2 linked regions of the Aquibium oceanicum genome follow. The protein of the gene in region 1 interacts with the protein of each later gene in a pairwise test. Links are inferred from orthologs where the notes say so. Each region holds a gene or a part of one and is shown on either strand. Other genes may lie near its edges.

The links. Proteins that work in one complex are often made in the same cells at the same time.
Region 2: the proteins of BSQ44_RS09115 (region 1) and BSQ44_RS11870 interact in binary tests that used the Escherichia coli proteins (3 or more experiments, as listed by UniProt). The link is inferred for Aquibium oceanicum from one-to-one orthologs.

The regions. Positions count from the first base shown.
Region 1 is NZ_CP018171.1:1,833,740-1,841,849, reverse strand. Bases 4,915-7,640 are described here. They hold BSQ44_RS09115 (SufE family protein), read left to right. Parts: upstream 4,915-5,926; coding sequence 5,927-6,355; downstream 6,356-7,640. Other genes in these bases: BSQ44_RS09105 (helix-turn-helix domain-containing protein), read right to left, coding at 7,164-7,607; BSQ44_RS09110 (DUF6456 domain-containing protein), read right to left, coding at 6,360-7,163; BSQ44_RS09120 (DUF5330 domain-containing protein), read left to right, coding at 5,487-5,798; BSQ44_RS09125 (sensor histidine kinase), read right to left, coding at 4,915-5,041. Also shown: BSQ44_RS09150 (DUF1013 domain-containing protein), read left to right, coding at 1-640; BSQ44_RS09145 (hypothetical protein), read right to left, coding at 687-878; BSQ44_RS09140 (hypothetical protein), read left to right, coding at 1,084-2,088; BSQ44_RS09135 (DUF1491 family protein), read right to left, coding at 2,075-2,419; BSQ44_RS09130 (peptidoglycan-binding domain-containing protein), read right to left, coding at 2,428-3,276; more of BSQ44_RS09125, read right to left, coding at 3,251-4,914; BSQ44_RS27270 (hypothetical protein), read left to right, coding at 7,824-8,110. UniProt on the Escherichia coli protein: Participates in cysteine desulfuration mediated by SufS. Cysteine desulfuration mobilizes sulfur from L-cysteine to yield L-alanine and constitutes an essential step in sulfur metabolism for biosynthesis of a variety of sulfur-containing biomolecules.
Region 2 is NZ_CP018171.1:2,402,580-2,408,113, reverse strand. What follows is about bases 2,693-5,534. They hold BSQ44_RS11870 (cysteine desulfurase), read right to left. Parts: upstream 4,811-5,534; coding sequence 3,575-4,810; downstream 2,693-3,574. Other genes in these bases: sufD (Fe-S cluster assembly protein SufD), read right to left, coding at 4,859-5,534; BSQ44_RS11875 (SUF system Fe-S cluster assembly protein), read right to left, coding at 3,177-3,569; BSQ44_RS11880 (class I SAM-dependent methyltransferase), read left to right, coding at 2,693-3,154. In the rest of the region: BSQ44_RS11895 (DUF982 domain-containing protein), read left to right, coding at 185-433; map (type I methionyl aminopeptidase), read left to right, coding at 655-1,482; RadC family protein, read left to right, coding at 1,519-2,286; more of BSQ44_RS11880, read left to right, coding at 2,429-2,692. UniProt on the Escherichia coli protein: Cysteine desulfurases mobilize the sulfur from L-cysteine to yield L-alanine, an essential step in sulfur metabolism for biosynthesis of a variety of sulfur-containing biomolecules.

The sequences.
Region 1 (8,110 bases):
CGACAACACGGCTATGTCCTTCGACCAGATCGCCTTCTTCTGCCATCTTCACCCGCTGGAAGTGCGCGCGATCGCCGACGGCGAGTCGGCGCAGGGGATCAAGGGCATGGACCCGGTCATGAACGGGCAGCTGACGCGCGAGGAGATCGCAAAGTCGGAAGCCGACCCTAACTACCGCCCGAAGCTCTCCGAACCGAAGGTCCGCATCCCGGAGACGAAGCGCAAGGGCCCCCGTTACACGCCGCTGTCGAAGCGCCAGGACCGTCCGAACGCCATCCTGTGGCTCGTGCGCAATCATCCCGAACTGAAGGACGCCCAGATCTCGCGGCTCGTCGGCACCACCAAGTCGACCATCGAGCAGATCCGCAACCGTACCCACTGGAACGCGGCCAACCTCCAGCCGATGGATCCCGTGACGCTCGGTCTGTGCTCGCAGATCGACCTCGACCTGGAAGTCCAGCGCGCCTCGCGCGGCGTTCAGCCTCAGGCTCCGACCGGCGACACCTTGCTGCCGGCCTCGATGACGGAAAGCAGGCCCGTGGATCCGGAAGAGGCCGACCACGACCAGGAGCTCGATGCCAGCAAGGTCTTTGCCAAGCTCTCCTCGCTCAAGGGAAAGCACGACGAGGACGAGGAATAGGACGGACAGTCCGTCCGATGCCCGCTAACCCGCGGCTCGCCCTCGCTCAGGTCGCCTTGTGGCCTGAGGTCTGAATCGGCAGGCCGTCCTTCCGCGCCGAACGTGCGTCCGGCTGGGCGCCGCTGTGCTTTCGCTCGTAGCGGACGCCCGGGAAGATGATGATCGTCGCGGGACCGCCGGTCGTCCGGCCGTCCGACGGCGCCGCGGTACGCGGTGTGAATGGCACTACGTGTGTCATGGCTCCGGCAATCTCCATCGATGCACTCGAGCACGCTTACGTAAACGCTCTGATGCCAACTCTGCACGGCGTAAGGTTAACAGCTCGCTAACGAATTGCTGCTAGTTTTTCCAGTTGGAAGGGCGTCACTGTGTTTCCAGCGCGGTCCGCGAATATCGTGTGCGATCGTGTTGCGCCCAGGTAACGAGTCGAGTGTGCACAGGGTATGTCAGCGGAATTCCGGCAGGTCGCGAACCGCAACGGCAGCGGTAAGTCTGAACGCTTGGTGCGGGCGGCTGTATCGGCCTTCTGCTCCCTGACCCGCCCGACCCGTCGCGAAATCACCCAGCTCGGCCAACTGGTCCTCCCGCTCCTCGACCGCGTGCCCGTCGATGCAAAGCGCTACGTCTCGGCGGCATTGTCCGATTCGCGCTATGCCCCGATCGACCTTGTCCTGCGCCTCTGCGAGGAGCCGGTCGACATCTGCGCTCCCCTGCTCATCCGCTCGCCCCTGCTCGACAACGGGCACCTCGTGCGAATCATTGGGAAGATGGGCGCGCGTCACGCGGCGGCGATGTTGCGCCGGCCGCGTCTTCACCCGGCAATCGCGGCTCTTGCTGGCAAGCTCGGCGATGCCGGCACGCAACCGGCTTTGCCCGTGATGCAGACGCAAGACAGGTCGCCGGCCGGGGAGCCGTCGCCGAATGCCATCGAGCCCGATTTTCCCTCGCCCTTCCGCGAGGAAGTCGTCGAGGAAGTCCGCAAGCGCCTTCGCCATATCATGGCCGGATCGTCCGCCGGCAAGAGCGCGCGGCTCGGCCCCGTCCAGCGCGGCTTCACCATGGCCGCCCGCGACTATGAGCGGCTCAAGGCCAACGTGCTCTCCGGCAATGCAGCATTCTTCCAGAGCGCGCTGGCCGATACCCTCGGTATCGATTATCCGACCGCGCAGACCATCGTCAACTCGCGCGACTACGACGATCTGATCGCGGCTTTCCGCCATATCGGCCTCTCCGAGGAGGAAGCCTTCCTTCTCGTGTGCGCGGCCTGTCCGGATCGCTTCCGGAGCGTCGAGGAGATCCGTTCCTTCGCCGACCGCTACCGGTCGCTGCGCATCCGAGCCGCCGATCGAAAGGTCGGGGAATGGAAGCCCGCGCAGGACGCTCGCCCGTCCCCCCAAGGCGAGGTCGTGCCTTTCATCCGGGTTACCGGCGGCCTCAAGGCTTCATGATATCCACGAGGTCTTCGGGCAGACGGGGCGTGTCGAGTTCCACGAACCAGACGTCCGGATCGAACCGCGCCTCGCGCGTGATCCGCGCACTCAGGCCATCTTCCTCGAGCTTCTCTTCCAGCACGACGAACTGTCGGCCACCGGGCCGCTTCTCGTCGTAGCCGCTCTGCGGGGCCGGGCCGAGAAGGGTGGAATCCCCTTCCCTTCCCCGGATCACGATGAAGACCGCCCCCGCCTCAGCGGCGCCCTTGCGCATCACTGCGGCGAAGCCGCCCTCGCCGAAGACGCGGCGAATGAGGGACGAGACGAAGAAATCCGACGTGACCCGCATTCCGGGCCTCAGTTCGTCAATCCGATTTCCGTCATCTTTTCCAGGAGCCTAGCATCCGGCTGCCCGTTAACGGGAAGCCCGAACAGCGACTGGAATTCACGCACGGCGGTGCGGGTCTTTTCACCCATGACGCCGTCGATCTCGATGCCTTCGTTGCCGAAAGCTCTCAAGCCCGCCTGGATCTTGACGATCTGCGTCTGGTCGAGGGCGGCCCCCGGTGCGTCGGAGCGGTTCGGTTCGTCCGAACGGATGGAGGCGACGACGTCGCGGCGCGGCTCGGGAACGGGGACTCCGTCCGGGATCGGCACCGAGGTGGCGGACGGCCCCGCGCCGCCGTCGAGCGCCGCCAGAAGCTCGTCGCTGACTTCGCCGGTGACGGGGAGCCCGACCGTCTTCTGGTAATCGGAGATCGCCTGCCGGGTTTTGGGGCCGGAAAGCCCGTCGATTTCGCCCGAATAGAACTTCAGTTCCTGCAAGGTCGACTGGATCCGGGCAAGCGTTCTCTGGGTCGCGGACGGCTCGGCGGGGGATACTCCCGCTACCGCCTCCTCCGGCTGCGCCCGGACCGAGTTCGTCACATCCCGGGGCGGCGCGGGGCGAGCGGCCGGGGGTTGCGGAACAGCCTCCGCTTCCGGGTGTTCGACGACGAAGCGGGTCTGGAGCAGCGGCTCGGGATGCGGGAATGGCTGGTACCACAGCGCATTCGCGGAAACGTAGAACAGCACCACAAGGAATGCCGTCGAGCTTCCGACGAGCACCGGATTCTCCACGATGGCCGTGCCCGACGCCGCCGCCACGGTCCCGATGAGGCCGGGCTGGCGGCGGTCGATTTCACGCCGACTGACGGAATGCTTCATTGGCTTTCCTCCGCGGTTTGCCGGACGGCGAGATGGTGAGGATTTCGGCATCGTGTCTGTCTTTGGAACCTGTGCAGTCTTCGAAAGGTATCGTGATCTCTACGGACGTCCCCATTCCCGGCGCGCTCTCGACGGCCATCGAGCCGCCATGCAGTTCCACCAGCCCGCGCACGAGGGACAGTCCGAGACCCGTCCCCTCATACTGTCTGGTGTAGTCGTTGAGAACCTGAACGAATGGCTTGCCGATCCTCGGCAGGTCTTCCTCGGCGATGCCGATGCCGGTATCGCTCACTGACAGCCTGACGCCTTCGGCCTGCCGTTCCACCTTGACCGTCACGGTCCCCCCCGCAGGCGTGAACTTCACCGCATTCGAGAGAAGATTGATCAGGATCTGCTGCAACGCGCGCTTGTCAGCGTGCACTTCGCCGACCGTCTCGTCGACGCGGCACTCGAGTTCGACACCCTTCGCCGCCGCCTGGTAGCTCATGATCGCCTTGCTGGTCTCGACGGCCTCCAGCATGCGGAAATGCTCGCGAACGATCGGATAGGTCCCCGACTCGAGCTTGGCGACGTCGAGGATAGCGTTGACCACCGCCAGCAGATGCTCGCCCGATTCGCGCACAAGCCCGGTATATTCGCGCTGGCGCTCGTTGCCGAAAGGACCTGCCATCCCGCACAGAAGCATGTCTGAAAAGCCGATGATCGTGTTCAGCGGCGTGCGCAGTTCATGGCTGACGGTCGCCAGGAACCGGATCTTCTCCGTCTCCGCGCAACCGCGCGCCGCGTCCAGTTCCTCGCGAAGACGCGCCACCGTGGTGTTCTCGCGAAGGATCACGGCAAATCCGTCCTCGCCAACCTCGTCGCTGACGAACTCGAGCACGAAAGGCCGATAGCCGTGTCCCGGCTGGCTGTCGGCGTCCGCCGGCAGCCGCAGGCGCAATTCCACGCTCCGGTACGCCGCGCCTTCGCGCATGTCGGCAACCGCCGCCAGATAGGCGATGCGGTCCGCGACATGGACCCGGTCGAGGAGACCGGCGCCCAGCAGGAACTGCGGATCGAGCGTCAGCACGGAATGCGCCTGCGCGGAGCATTCCGATACCTCGCCGTTCGGCGACAGGCGCATCGTCACCGCCGGATAGCGGTCCGCCAGGAACGACGTCGTTCGCGGCGACGCAGCCTCGACCTCCGGCAGGAATGCCGCGCGTCGCAGCCACAGGGTTCCCGCATAGGCCAGCGGAACGAGCCAGAACCAGGCCGCGGGCGCGTCGACGGCCATGCCGTGGATGAGCGGGAGCAACACACCCATGATTATCGCAGCCGCCGCCGCCAGGGCACCGCCGACCAGCGCGAAGCGGGTGCGGGCGACGAATACCGGTTCGAGGAGCAGCGGCACGAATGACAGGAACAAGGGCGAGGAAGGTCCCCCAGCCAGGGGAACCAGCAGCGCCAGCGGCGCGACCGCGGCGACGAGCAAGGCTGGCCCGGCGACGCTGCGCGACCCGCTCTGGGCGACCGCGACGGCGACTGTCCATCCGATCACGAAACACATGCAGATCGCGGCAAGCGCGACCGGAACGCCCGCCACCGGCGCCAGCACCTGTGCGAAGGCGGCCGAGACCAGGAACGGGCCGGCCAGCGCCACGCCGAGCAGGCGGCGTTGCCTGCCGCGCTCGGAAGTGTCCGTTACGGAAGGGTGTACCAGTCTCCCGCAAGCTTCGGCGAGACCGGAAAATCCTTCGCTTGCTGCTGCGGGGAGCCTACTCAATTCACGCACTCACTGACGTCCGTTCAACGGATCTTTATTCTCGCCGAAACTCTCATCGCCGGTTTAATGAATGAATAAGGCGGCCCGCAGGGGAGCGGCCATTGTGCCGAAATGACCTTCCGAAGGCCCGCGAACGGCTATCAGTTCACCGGATGGTTAATGCGCGCTTAGCGAAAACCCGCTCCGCGCGCGCCGCTTCCGGGCTGCCCCCGCCGGCCGGCGCGGCAGCAATCCGTTGTGGATCAGCGATATAGGTGGTTAGCCAAAAATCTCCGGGATCGCTCGAACTCGTCTCGAATTCGATTCGAACCCAAGCCATTCAAAACCGCTTCCAATTTGACGAAAACTTCGCCGTCTGACGCAATCGGGTGTTGGGCCGGCCGTGCAAGAAGAGCGCAATGGCTAATCTGCCATCTCATCGGAGATCGGACGACAGGGCATAGAAATGGGATTTCTGATCCGGACAATCTTCTGGTTCTCGCTGGTGCTGCTGGTCCTGCCGCTGTCGCCGCAGGACGCCGATGGCAGTTCCGAAGCCGTCGGCGCATTCGAGGCCCTCAACGCCGCGCGCGAGGCGGTCGGCGATCTGAGCGGAATGTGCGAACGCCGGCCGGAAGTCTGCGAGACCGGGCGGGCGGCATTCCACTCGATCGGCATTCGCGCCCGCGAGGGCGCGCGCATCGCCTACGAGTTCCTCGACACCCAGGTGGAAGAGCCGGACGAGACGATCACGACCGGTGGCGTCCCGGCCGAGTGACGGGGACCGCCGGGCTGACACCGAGCCTCCCTTCGATGCCGCGAGCCTTTCCCGCGAGTTAACCGGCTTCGGGCGGTGACTCGGGCACATCCGGCCCCTATATGGGGATTCAGAGAGGCGCCACCCGAATGACTGCCGATATCGACTCCATCATCGACGACTTTGCCTTCCTGGACGACTGGGAGGACCGCTACCGCTATGTCATCGATCTCGGCCGCGACCTCCCGCACTTCCCCGAGTCAGAAAAGAACGACGTCAACAAGGTGCCGGGCTGCGTCAGCCAGGTTTGGCTGACCACCAGCGTCGGCGATGGCGACGACCCGGAGATCGAATTCGCGGGCGATTCGGACGCACATATCGTGCGTGGGCTCGTAGCGCTCATGCTCGCGCTCTACTCCGGGCGCCGCGCCAGCGAGATCGTGACGACGGATGCGGATGCGGTGCTCGCCAGGCTCGGGCTCGACGAGCATCTTACCCCGCAGCGTTCCAACGGCCTGCGCTCGATGGTCAATCGCATCCGCCGCGACGCCCAGGCGGCGCTGAGCGAGAGCGCCTGATCGGTCAGCTTTCGCCGATCTGTGCGCGGTATCCTTCCGAGCCCCAGTGGAGGATGCTTCCTCCCGGTGTCTTCCGGCGCTCCGGCTCGTAGTGGCGCGCAAGCGCGGCCAGAGCGGTCCTGAGGACCACCTTCGCCGATCTTGCCGGCCAGGCTCGCTCGATCTCCACCGTCTCCAGGCCTTTGAGAAAGCAGCAGACGTCCACCAGAAGACCGCCAAGCTCGGGGCCGACGGCCGCCAGAGCCGCATTGACGCGCTGGCGGGCGGCAACCGCGCCGTCCGTCAGTTCCGCGCTCGCGCCCGGCGTCCCAATGGGCCGCCCGGAGCTGCCGGCCGCGCTCCAGTTGGCGCCCAGCCGCGGAAGAAGCTGGCCGCGCGTATAGTCCGCGCGCAGGCGCTCTCCTGCCCGGAACTCCCTTGGATCGAGAAAGGGCCTGCCGTCCTTCGACTTGCGGCGGGCGAGTTGGGCAAGCGGAGATTCGGAAAGGTTCGCCACCGCCTCCCGCCGTCCTTCGGGTAGCTCGACCGGCATCGTGCCGATCTCCACATGCTGCGAGAGACAGTTCCGGTCGCGCATGCGGGCGAAAGCCGCCCGCCCCGCCGGCGTGAGACCCGCGACACCGTCCGTGGCCGCCACGAGCGACCGCCGAACCAGTCCGTCGAACGAGACCCGGCTCACCGAAATTGTCCCGAGCCGCCGCGACACCAGCATCACCCTGTCGGCGCGGCCACACTCTTCCACGCCGGCCGGTCCGAAGGAAAGAAGACGCAGGACACGGATGTCCTCCTTTTCGCGTTGGCCTGCCATTCAGATGCGCTCCATTCCCCTGAGCGCGGCGCGCGCCACTTTTTCCGTCGTGACGACGAGCGCGTCGAAATCGGCGTCGTCGCGCATGTCCTCGATGAGATGGCACGCGTGCAGCACGGTGGTGCGGTCGCGGCCGAAGCCGCGCCCCACCTCGCTCATCGTCATCCCCATGACGACATGCGTGACGTACATGGCAATCTGGCGCACCCGAGCGACGCTGGTGCATGTGCGTCCGGGCTGCCGCAGCTCGCGTCCGCTGACGTTGAAGAGGGCGGCGGCGATGTCGATCATGCAGTCGCAGATGCGCACGTTGCGTTCCAGCGCGGAGCGCGAAGGCTCCGGATCATCATTCGCGGAGCCGCATCCGGACCTGTCCCTTTCCATGTCGGGCAATGACGATTGCCGGTCTTCTCTGACGATCTGGCAGGCGGTACTGGACGGCACGGCGCTTCCCTCTCGTTATAGGAATATGTTCCTCTTATAGCGAGACTAGGGGAAGGTGTGAACAAAATAGCAACACAAAAACTCCCGCGCTACCCCGAAGCGCCTGAAATTCTTATGCTTTCCTGAAAAATCCTTCGTCAATGCGGCCGATTCTCTCCCCGCCCGATCGTCTGCGGGCATGCTTGCGACCGTCGTTCATCGCTCGGGAGCAAACCAATGCCGGTCATCGCCACGGAAGCGCAGTCGTTCAAGGCCGCCCGCGCCCGAGAGACCATCTTTGCCAGGGCATCTGCGGCGTTCTTTCTCGCGACGGGCATAGACCTGCCGGCAGCCATGGGCGCGGAAGGAAAGGACAAGGTGGCGATCCGCAAGCGGGTGCAGCGTCTGCTCGAAAGGGAGCGGCTGCGCGGCGGTGCCCGGCACTGGAGCTACGACCTCAACCGCCACATCGCCCTGAAACAGGCGCTCGCCTTCATCGACGCCGGCTTTCCCAAAGCCCCCGA
Region 2 (5,534 bases), 570 kb from region 1 along the record:
CCGTCGTGAATTCGCTATCCACGCCTCGGACGACCCGATCTGCCTCGGCATTCCTTAGTGCGACGCGGCCGGATCCGGTGCCTTCCGGTTTCCGCCATTCGAACCCGTCGAAAACCTCCTGGCGGATGGAACCGAGTTCCCCGTTAAGCATTCTTAAAGCCAGACAGTCGAGCGGAGCAGGCCCATGCATTCGAGAACCCAGTTTCCCAAGCCGATATGGTTGAGCAAGGGCCTCCACGGCCCCGTCGTGGAAGTCGACACCGCCGAGCGCGCCGCCGAACTTCTCGAAACCTGGCCGAACGGCCGCGGCAAATGGTACATAGCCGCCTCGCGCGCCTGCCGCGCCGCGAGCAGCGGCAAGGCCTCCCCGGTCATGGCCCGCGAAATGTTCGTTCAGGCCGCCCTGGAAGCCCAGCTTCCGATGGCTCAGTAGAATAACTTCACCGACTTCCAGTCGGCCGGCCTTTTGGATCTGACGGATCCTGAGGCCGGCTTTTTTTTGCTCCGATAGTCGACCGACCCCTCCGCGGCGTGCCGGCCTCCTCGCCGTTTCGCACCTGCGCACTTGATGCGCGGCCGCATCGATGCCAAATCTCCCGAACACATCTCGCCTCCGTCCGGCTTCGCGCCGGCAGAGGATCACTGGACGGAACAATGGTCACCTATCAGGAAGCCGCCACCGCGCCGTTGAAGAACACGGGGCAGATCAGGCTCTACGACGAGGACGCGTTCGCCGGCATGCGCAAGGCCTGCCAGTTGACGGCGCGCGCGCTCGACGAACTCGCCGCGATGGTGCAGCCCGGCACGACGACCGAAGAGATCGACCGGTTCGTCTTCCAGTTCGGCATGGACCACGGCGCGATCCCGGCGACGCTCAACTATCGCGGCTACACGAAGTCGTCCTGCACGTCGATCAACCACGTCGTGTGCCACGGCATCCCGGATGCCAAGCCGCTGCGCGAGGGCGACATCGTCAACATCGACGTCACCTACATCCTCGACGGCTGGCACGGCGATTCCTCGCGCATGTATCCGGTGGGAAGGATCAAGCGCGCGGCCGAGCGGCTGCTCGAGGTCACCCACGAATCGATGATGCGCGGCATCGCCGCCGTCGAGCCCGGCGAGCGGACCGGCGCGATTGGCGCCGCCATTCAGTCCTATGCCGAGGCCGAGCGGTGCTCGGTTGTGCGCGACTTCTGCGGCCACGGTGTGGGGCTTCTCTTCCACGACGCGCCCAACATCCTTCACTACGGCAGCCGCAACGAGGGCGTGGAGATGCGCCCCGGCATGATCTTCACCATTGAGCCGATGATCAATCTCGGCCGTCCGCACGTGAAGGTGCTGTCCGACGGCTGGACCGCCGTGACGCGCGACCGGTCGCTCTCGGCCCAGTACGAGCACACGGTGGGCGTCACCGATACCGGCTGCGAAATCTTCACGCTGTCGCCGGGAGGGCTCGACCGGCCCGGTCTGCCGAACTAGTCTCCACGCACAACCGGGCGGCGAAACGTCCGGATCATGCGTGGGGGCGGCATGTCGGGAGAAGACGAGGACGAGCGCGGGTTCTTCGCCGAGCGACCGGCTAGAACGCCATCCAGAACCGAAGCGCAGAGCATTCCGCACTACGCGGGCCATCGCCAACGTCTTCGCGAGCGCTTCCTGAAGGGTGGCGCGGATTCGCTCGCCGACTACGAACTACTCGAACTTCTGCTCTTCCGGTCCATTCCGCGCGCCGACACCAAGCCGGTGGCCAAGGCGCTGATCGCGCGGTTCGGATCGTTCGCCGAGGTTCTTGGCGCGCCGATCCACCTCCTGACCGAAACCAAGGGCGTCGGCAGTTCCGTGGCCTTCGAGATCAAGCTGGCCGCGACCGCCGCCGAGCGCATGCTGAAGAGCAGCATCCGCGGCAGGCAGGTCCTTTCATCCTGGGGTTCGGTGCTCGACTATTGCCGTACGGCGATGGCGTTCGAGCCGCGCGAGCAGTTCCGCATCCTCTTCCTCGACAAGAAAAACGCACTGATCGCGGATGAAGTGCAGCAGACCGGGACAGTGGACCACACTCCGGTCTACCCCCGCGAGGTGGTGCGGCGCGCGCTGGAGCTGTCGGCCACGGCGATCATCCTGGTGCACAACCACCCATCCGGCGACCCCACCCCTTCCCGCGCGGACATCGAGATGACGAAGACGATCATCGATTCCGCCAAGCCGCTCGGCATTTCGGTGCACGACCACATCATCATCGGCAAGAGCGGCCATGCCAGCTTGAAGGGCTTGCAGCTCATCTGAGCGGCGGCATCCTGCCCCGCCGAAGAGACAACAATTTGATTACAATTCTAATAAAACCCCAACATTAACGCTATTCTAACCTTTTGGTAACCTTACCAGCCCGAATTGAGTTAACGTTCGGTTAATAGATAAGGGGACCGACATGCCGCACGCGACAATTTCCGACCAAGCCTTCCTCGCGCCTGTGAAGGCCGATCCGTACCGAAACACGAACAGCCTCGAGTTCGGCTTTCGCGCCAAGCGCTTCCGGCAGGTCCAGCGCCTGATCGAGTCGATCCTCAGCGAGCGGGGCACGGCCGATATCCTCGACCTCGGCGGCACGGAGACCTACTGGAAGATCGGCGAGGATTTCATCAAGGCCAACCGCCACCGGCTCCGCTTCACCATCGTCAACACCGAGGACCAGCAGGTCGAGCAGCAGGACGTCTTCGCCTTCCACAAGGACAGCGCGACCAACCCGACCCTCCTCGACGGCAAGCGGTTCGACCTCGTGCACTCAAATTCCGTCGTCGAGCACGTCGGAAGCTGGATGGACATGGAGGATTTCGCCGCCAACACCCGTCGCCTCGCGCCGCGCTACTACATGCAGACGCCGAATTTCTGGTTTCCCTACGAGCCGCACTTCCGCACGCCGGGCTTCCAGTACCTGCCGGTTGCCGTGCGCGAACGCCTCATCATGCGCTATTCGCTGGGCTTTTTCAGGCGGATCGGAACGATCGAGGAAGCGCGCGACATCATCTACCACCATCACCTGTTGTCGACGCGGGAGATCCGAAAGCTCTTCCCGGACGCGAAGGTGAGCCACGAGAAGGTCGCGGGGCTGAACAAGTCGATCATCGCGATAAGGGACATTCCGGCGGGCCGCTGAGGCCCCGAAGCGGGAGGCGCCGTCAGTACCAGCCGACGGCGACCTGCGCTTCTTCGGACATGCGATCCGGGGTCCATGGTGGGTCGAACACCATCGACACATCGACGCCCGAGACGCCTTCGACTGCACCGACGGCGTTTTCCACCCAGCCCGGCATCTCGCCGGCCACCGGGCAGCCGGGGGCGGTGAGCGTCATGTCGATCTTGACCGACCGATCGTCCTCGATGTCGATCTTGTAGATCAGGCCGAGCTCGTAGATGTCCGATGGTATTTCCGGATCATAGACGGTCTTGAGCGCGCTCACGATGTCGTCGGTGAGACGTGCCAGTTCGTCCGGCGGAATGACCGACGAAGCCTCGATTGAATCCGCGGGAGCATTCGCGGTCTCGTCGTTGTGAACAGTGTCATCACTCATGGTCTTCACCCGAAAAACGTTCGCGCCTTCTCCAGCGCCTCGGCCAGGACGTCGATCTCGGCCTTCGTATTGTACATGCCGAAGGAAGCCCTGCATGTGGAGGTGACGCCGAAGCGTTTCAACAGCGGCTGGGCGCAGTGTGTGCCCGCCCGCACGGCGACGCCGGAGCGATCGATGACCATCGAAACGTCGTGGGCGTGGATGCCTTCGAGTTCGAAGGAGGTTATGGCGCCCTTGTCCGGCGCGTTGCCGAAGATGCGCAACGAATTGATGCCGCGCAGGCGTTCGTGCGCATAGTCGCGCAGCGTCGCCTCGTGCGCGGCAATGTTTTCCCGCCCGACCGCCTCCATGTATTCGAGCGCCGCGCCCAAACCGATCGCCTGGACGATCGGCGGCGTACCGGCTTCGAAGCGGTGCGGGGGATGATTGTAGGTGACGTTGTCCATCGACACGTCCTCGATCATCTCGCCGCCGCCTTGGAAGGGACGCGTCGCCTCCAGCATCTCCATCCGGCCATAGAGGATGCCGATGCCGGACGGCCCGTAGACCTTGTGCCCGGTGAAGACGTAGAAGTCGCAGCCGAGGTCCTGCACGTCGACCGGCAGATGCACGGCGCCCTGGCTGCCGTCGACCAGCACCTTGATGCCGCGCTCATGCGCGATGCGGCAGATCTCCCGGATCGGCGTCACGGTCCCGAGCGCATTCGACATGTGCGTGATCGCGACGAGCTTCGTGCGCTCCGTCAGGCACTTCTCGAATTCCTCGATATGGAAGACGCCCTCGTCGTCCACCGGAGCCCAGACGAGCTTCGCGCCCTGCCGCTCGCGGATGAAATGCCAGGGCACGATGTTGGAATGGTGCTCCATGATGGAGAGCACGATCTCGTCGCCCTCGCCAATGTTCGGCATGCCCCAGCCATAGGCGATCGTGTTGATCGCCTCGGTGGCGTTCTTGGTGAAGACGATCTCGTCGACGCTGGCGGCATTGAGGAAGCGCCGAACCGTCTCGCGTGACTTCTCGTAGGCGTCGGTCGCGGCATTCGACAGGAAGTGCAGCCCGCGGTGCACGTTGGCGTATTCGCTGGAATAGGCGTTCGTGATCGCGTCTATGACCGACTGCGGCTTCTGCGCCGAGGCGCCATTGTCGAGATAGACCAGCGGCTTACCGTAGACCTCGCGCGACAGGATCGGGAAGTCGCGGCGGATCGCCTCGACGTCGTAAGGGGGCGTCATCTGGTCCATGGCGAGACCTCTCCGCCGTCGCTACGGTCTGCGCGCCCGGCCATCATCTCACCCATGCGCCGCGAACCAGCCGTCGAGCCTCGCCTCGAGTGCGGCCACCGTCGCCTCGTCGTCCAGTTCCTCGATGATCTCGGCTACGAAAGCCTTGACCAGAAGTCCGCGCGCTTCCTTCTCCGGAACGCCGCGCGCCATCAGGTAGAACAGGTGGTCGCGGTCGATTTCCGTCACCGTGGCGCCATGGCCGCAGGCGACGTCGTCGGCGAAGATCTCGAGTTCCGGCTTGGCCGAGAACTCGCCGTCGTCGGACAAGAGAAGCGTGTTGCACGACATCTTGGCATCGGTCTTCTGCGCCTCGCGATCGACGCGGATCTGGCCCTGGAAGACGCCGCGGGCCCGCCCGGTCACCACGTTGCGAATGACCTCGGTTGAGGTCGTGGAGGGTGCGGAATGATCGAGCACCATGGTCACGTCGGTGTGGCTGTCGCCCGAAAGCAGGTTCACGCCGCGCAGGCGGAACTCGGCATCCTCTTCCTTCGCGTCGACCCTGATCTCCTGGCGCACCAGCTTGCCGCCGGAGTTCATAACGAACAGCGTCAGCTTGGCGCTCTTGCCGATCCAGGCGTTGAACTGCCCGAGATGCGTGGCACCCTCGGGCTGCTCCTGCAGGATGATCCAGACGATCTCGGCGCCCTCCCCCACCACAAGGTGGCTGACGGAGGAAACA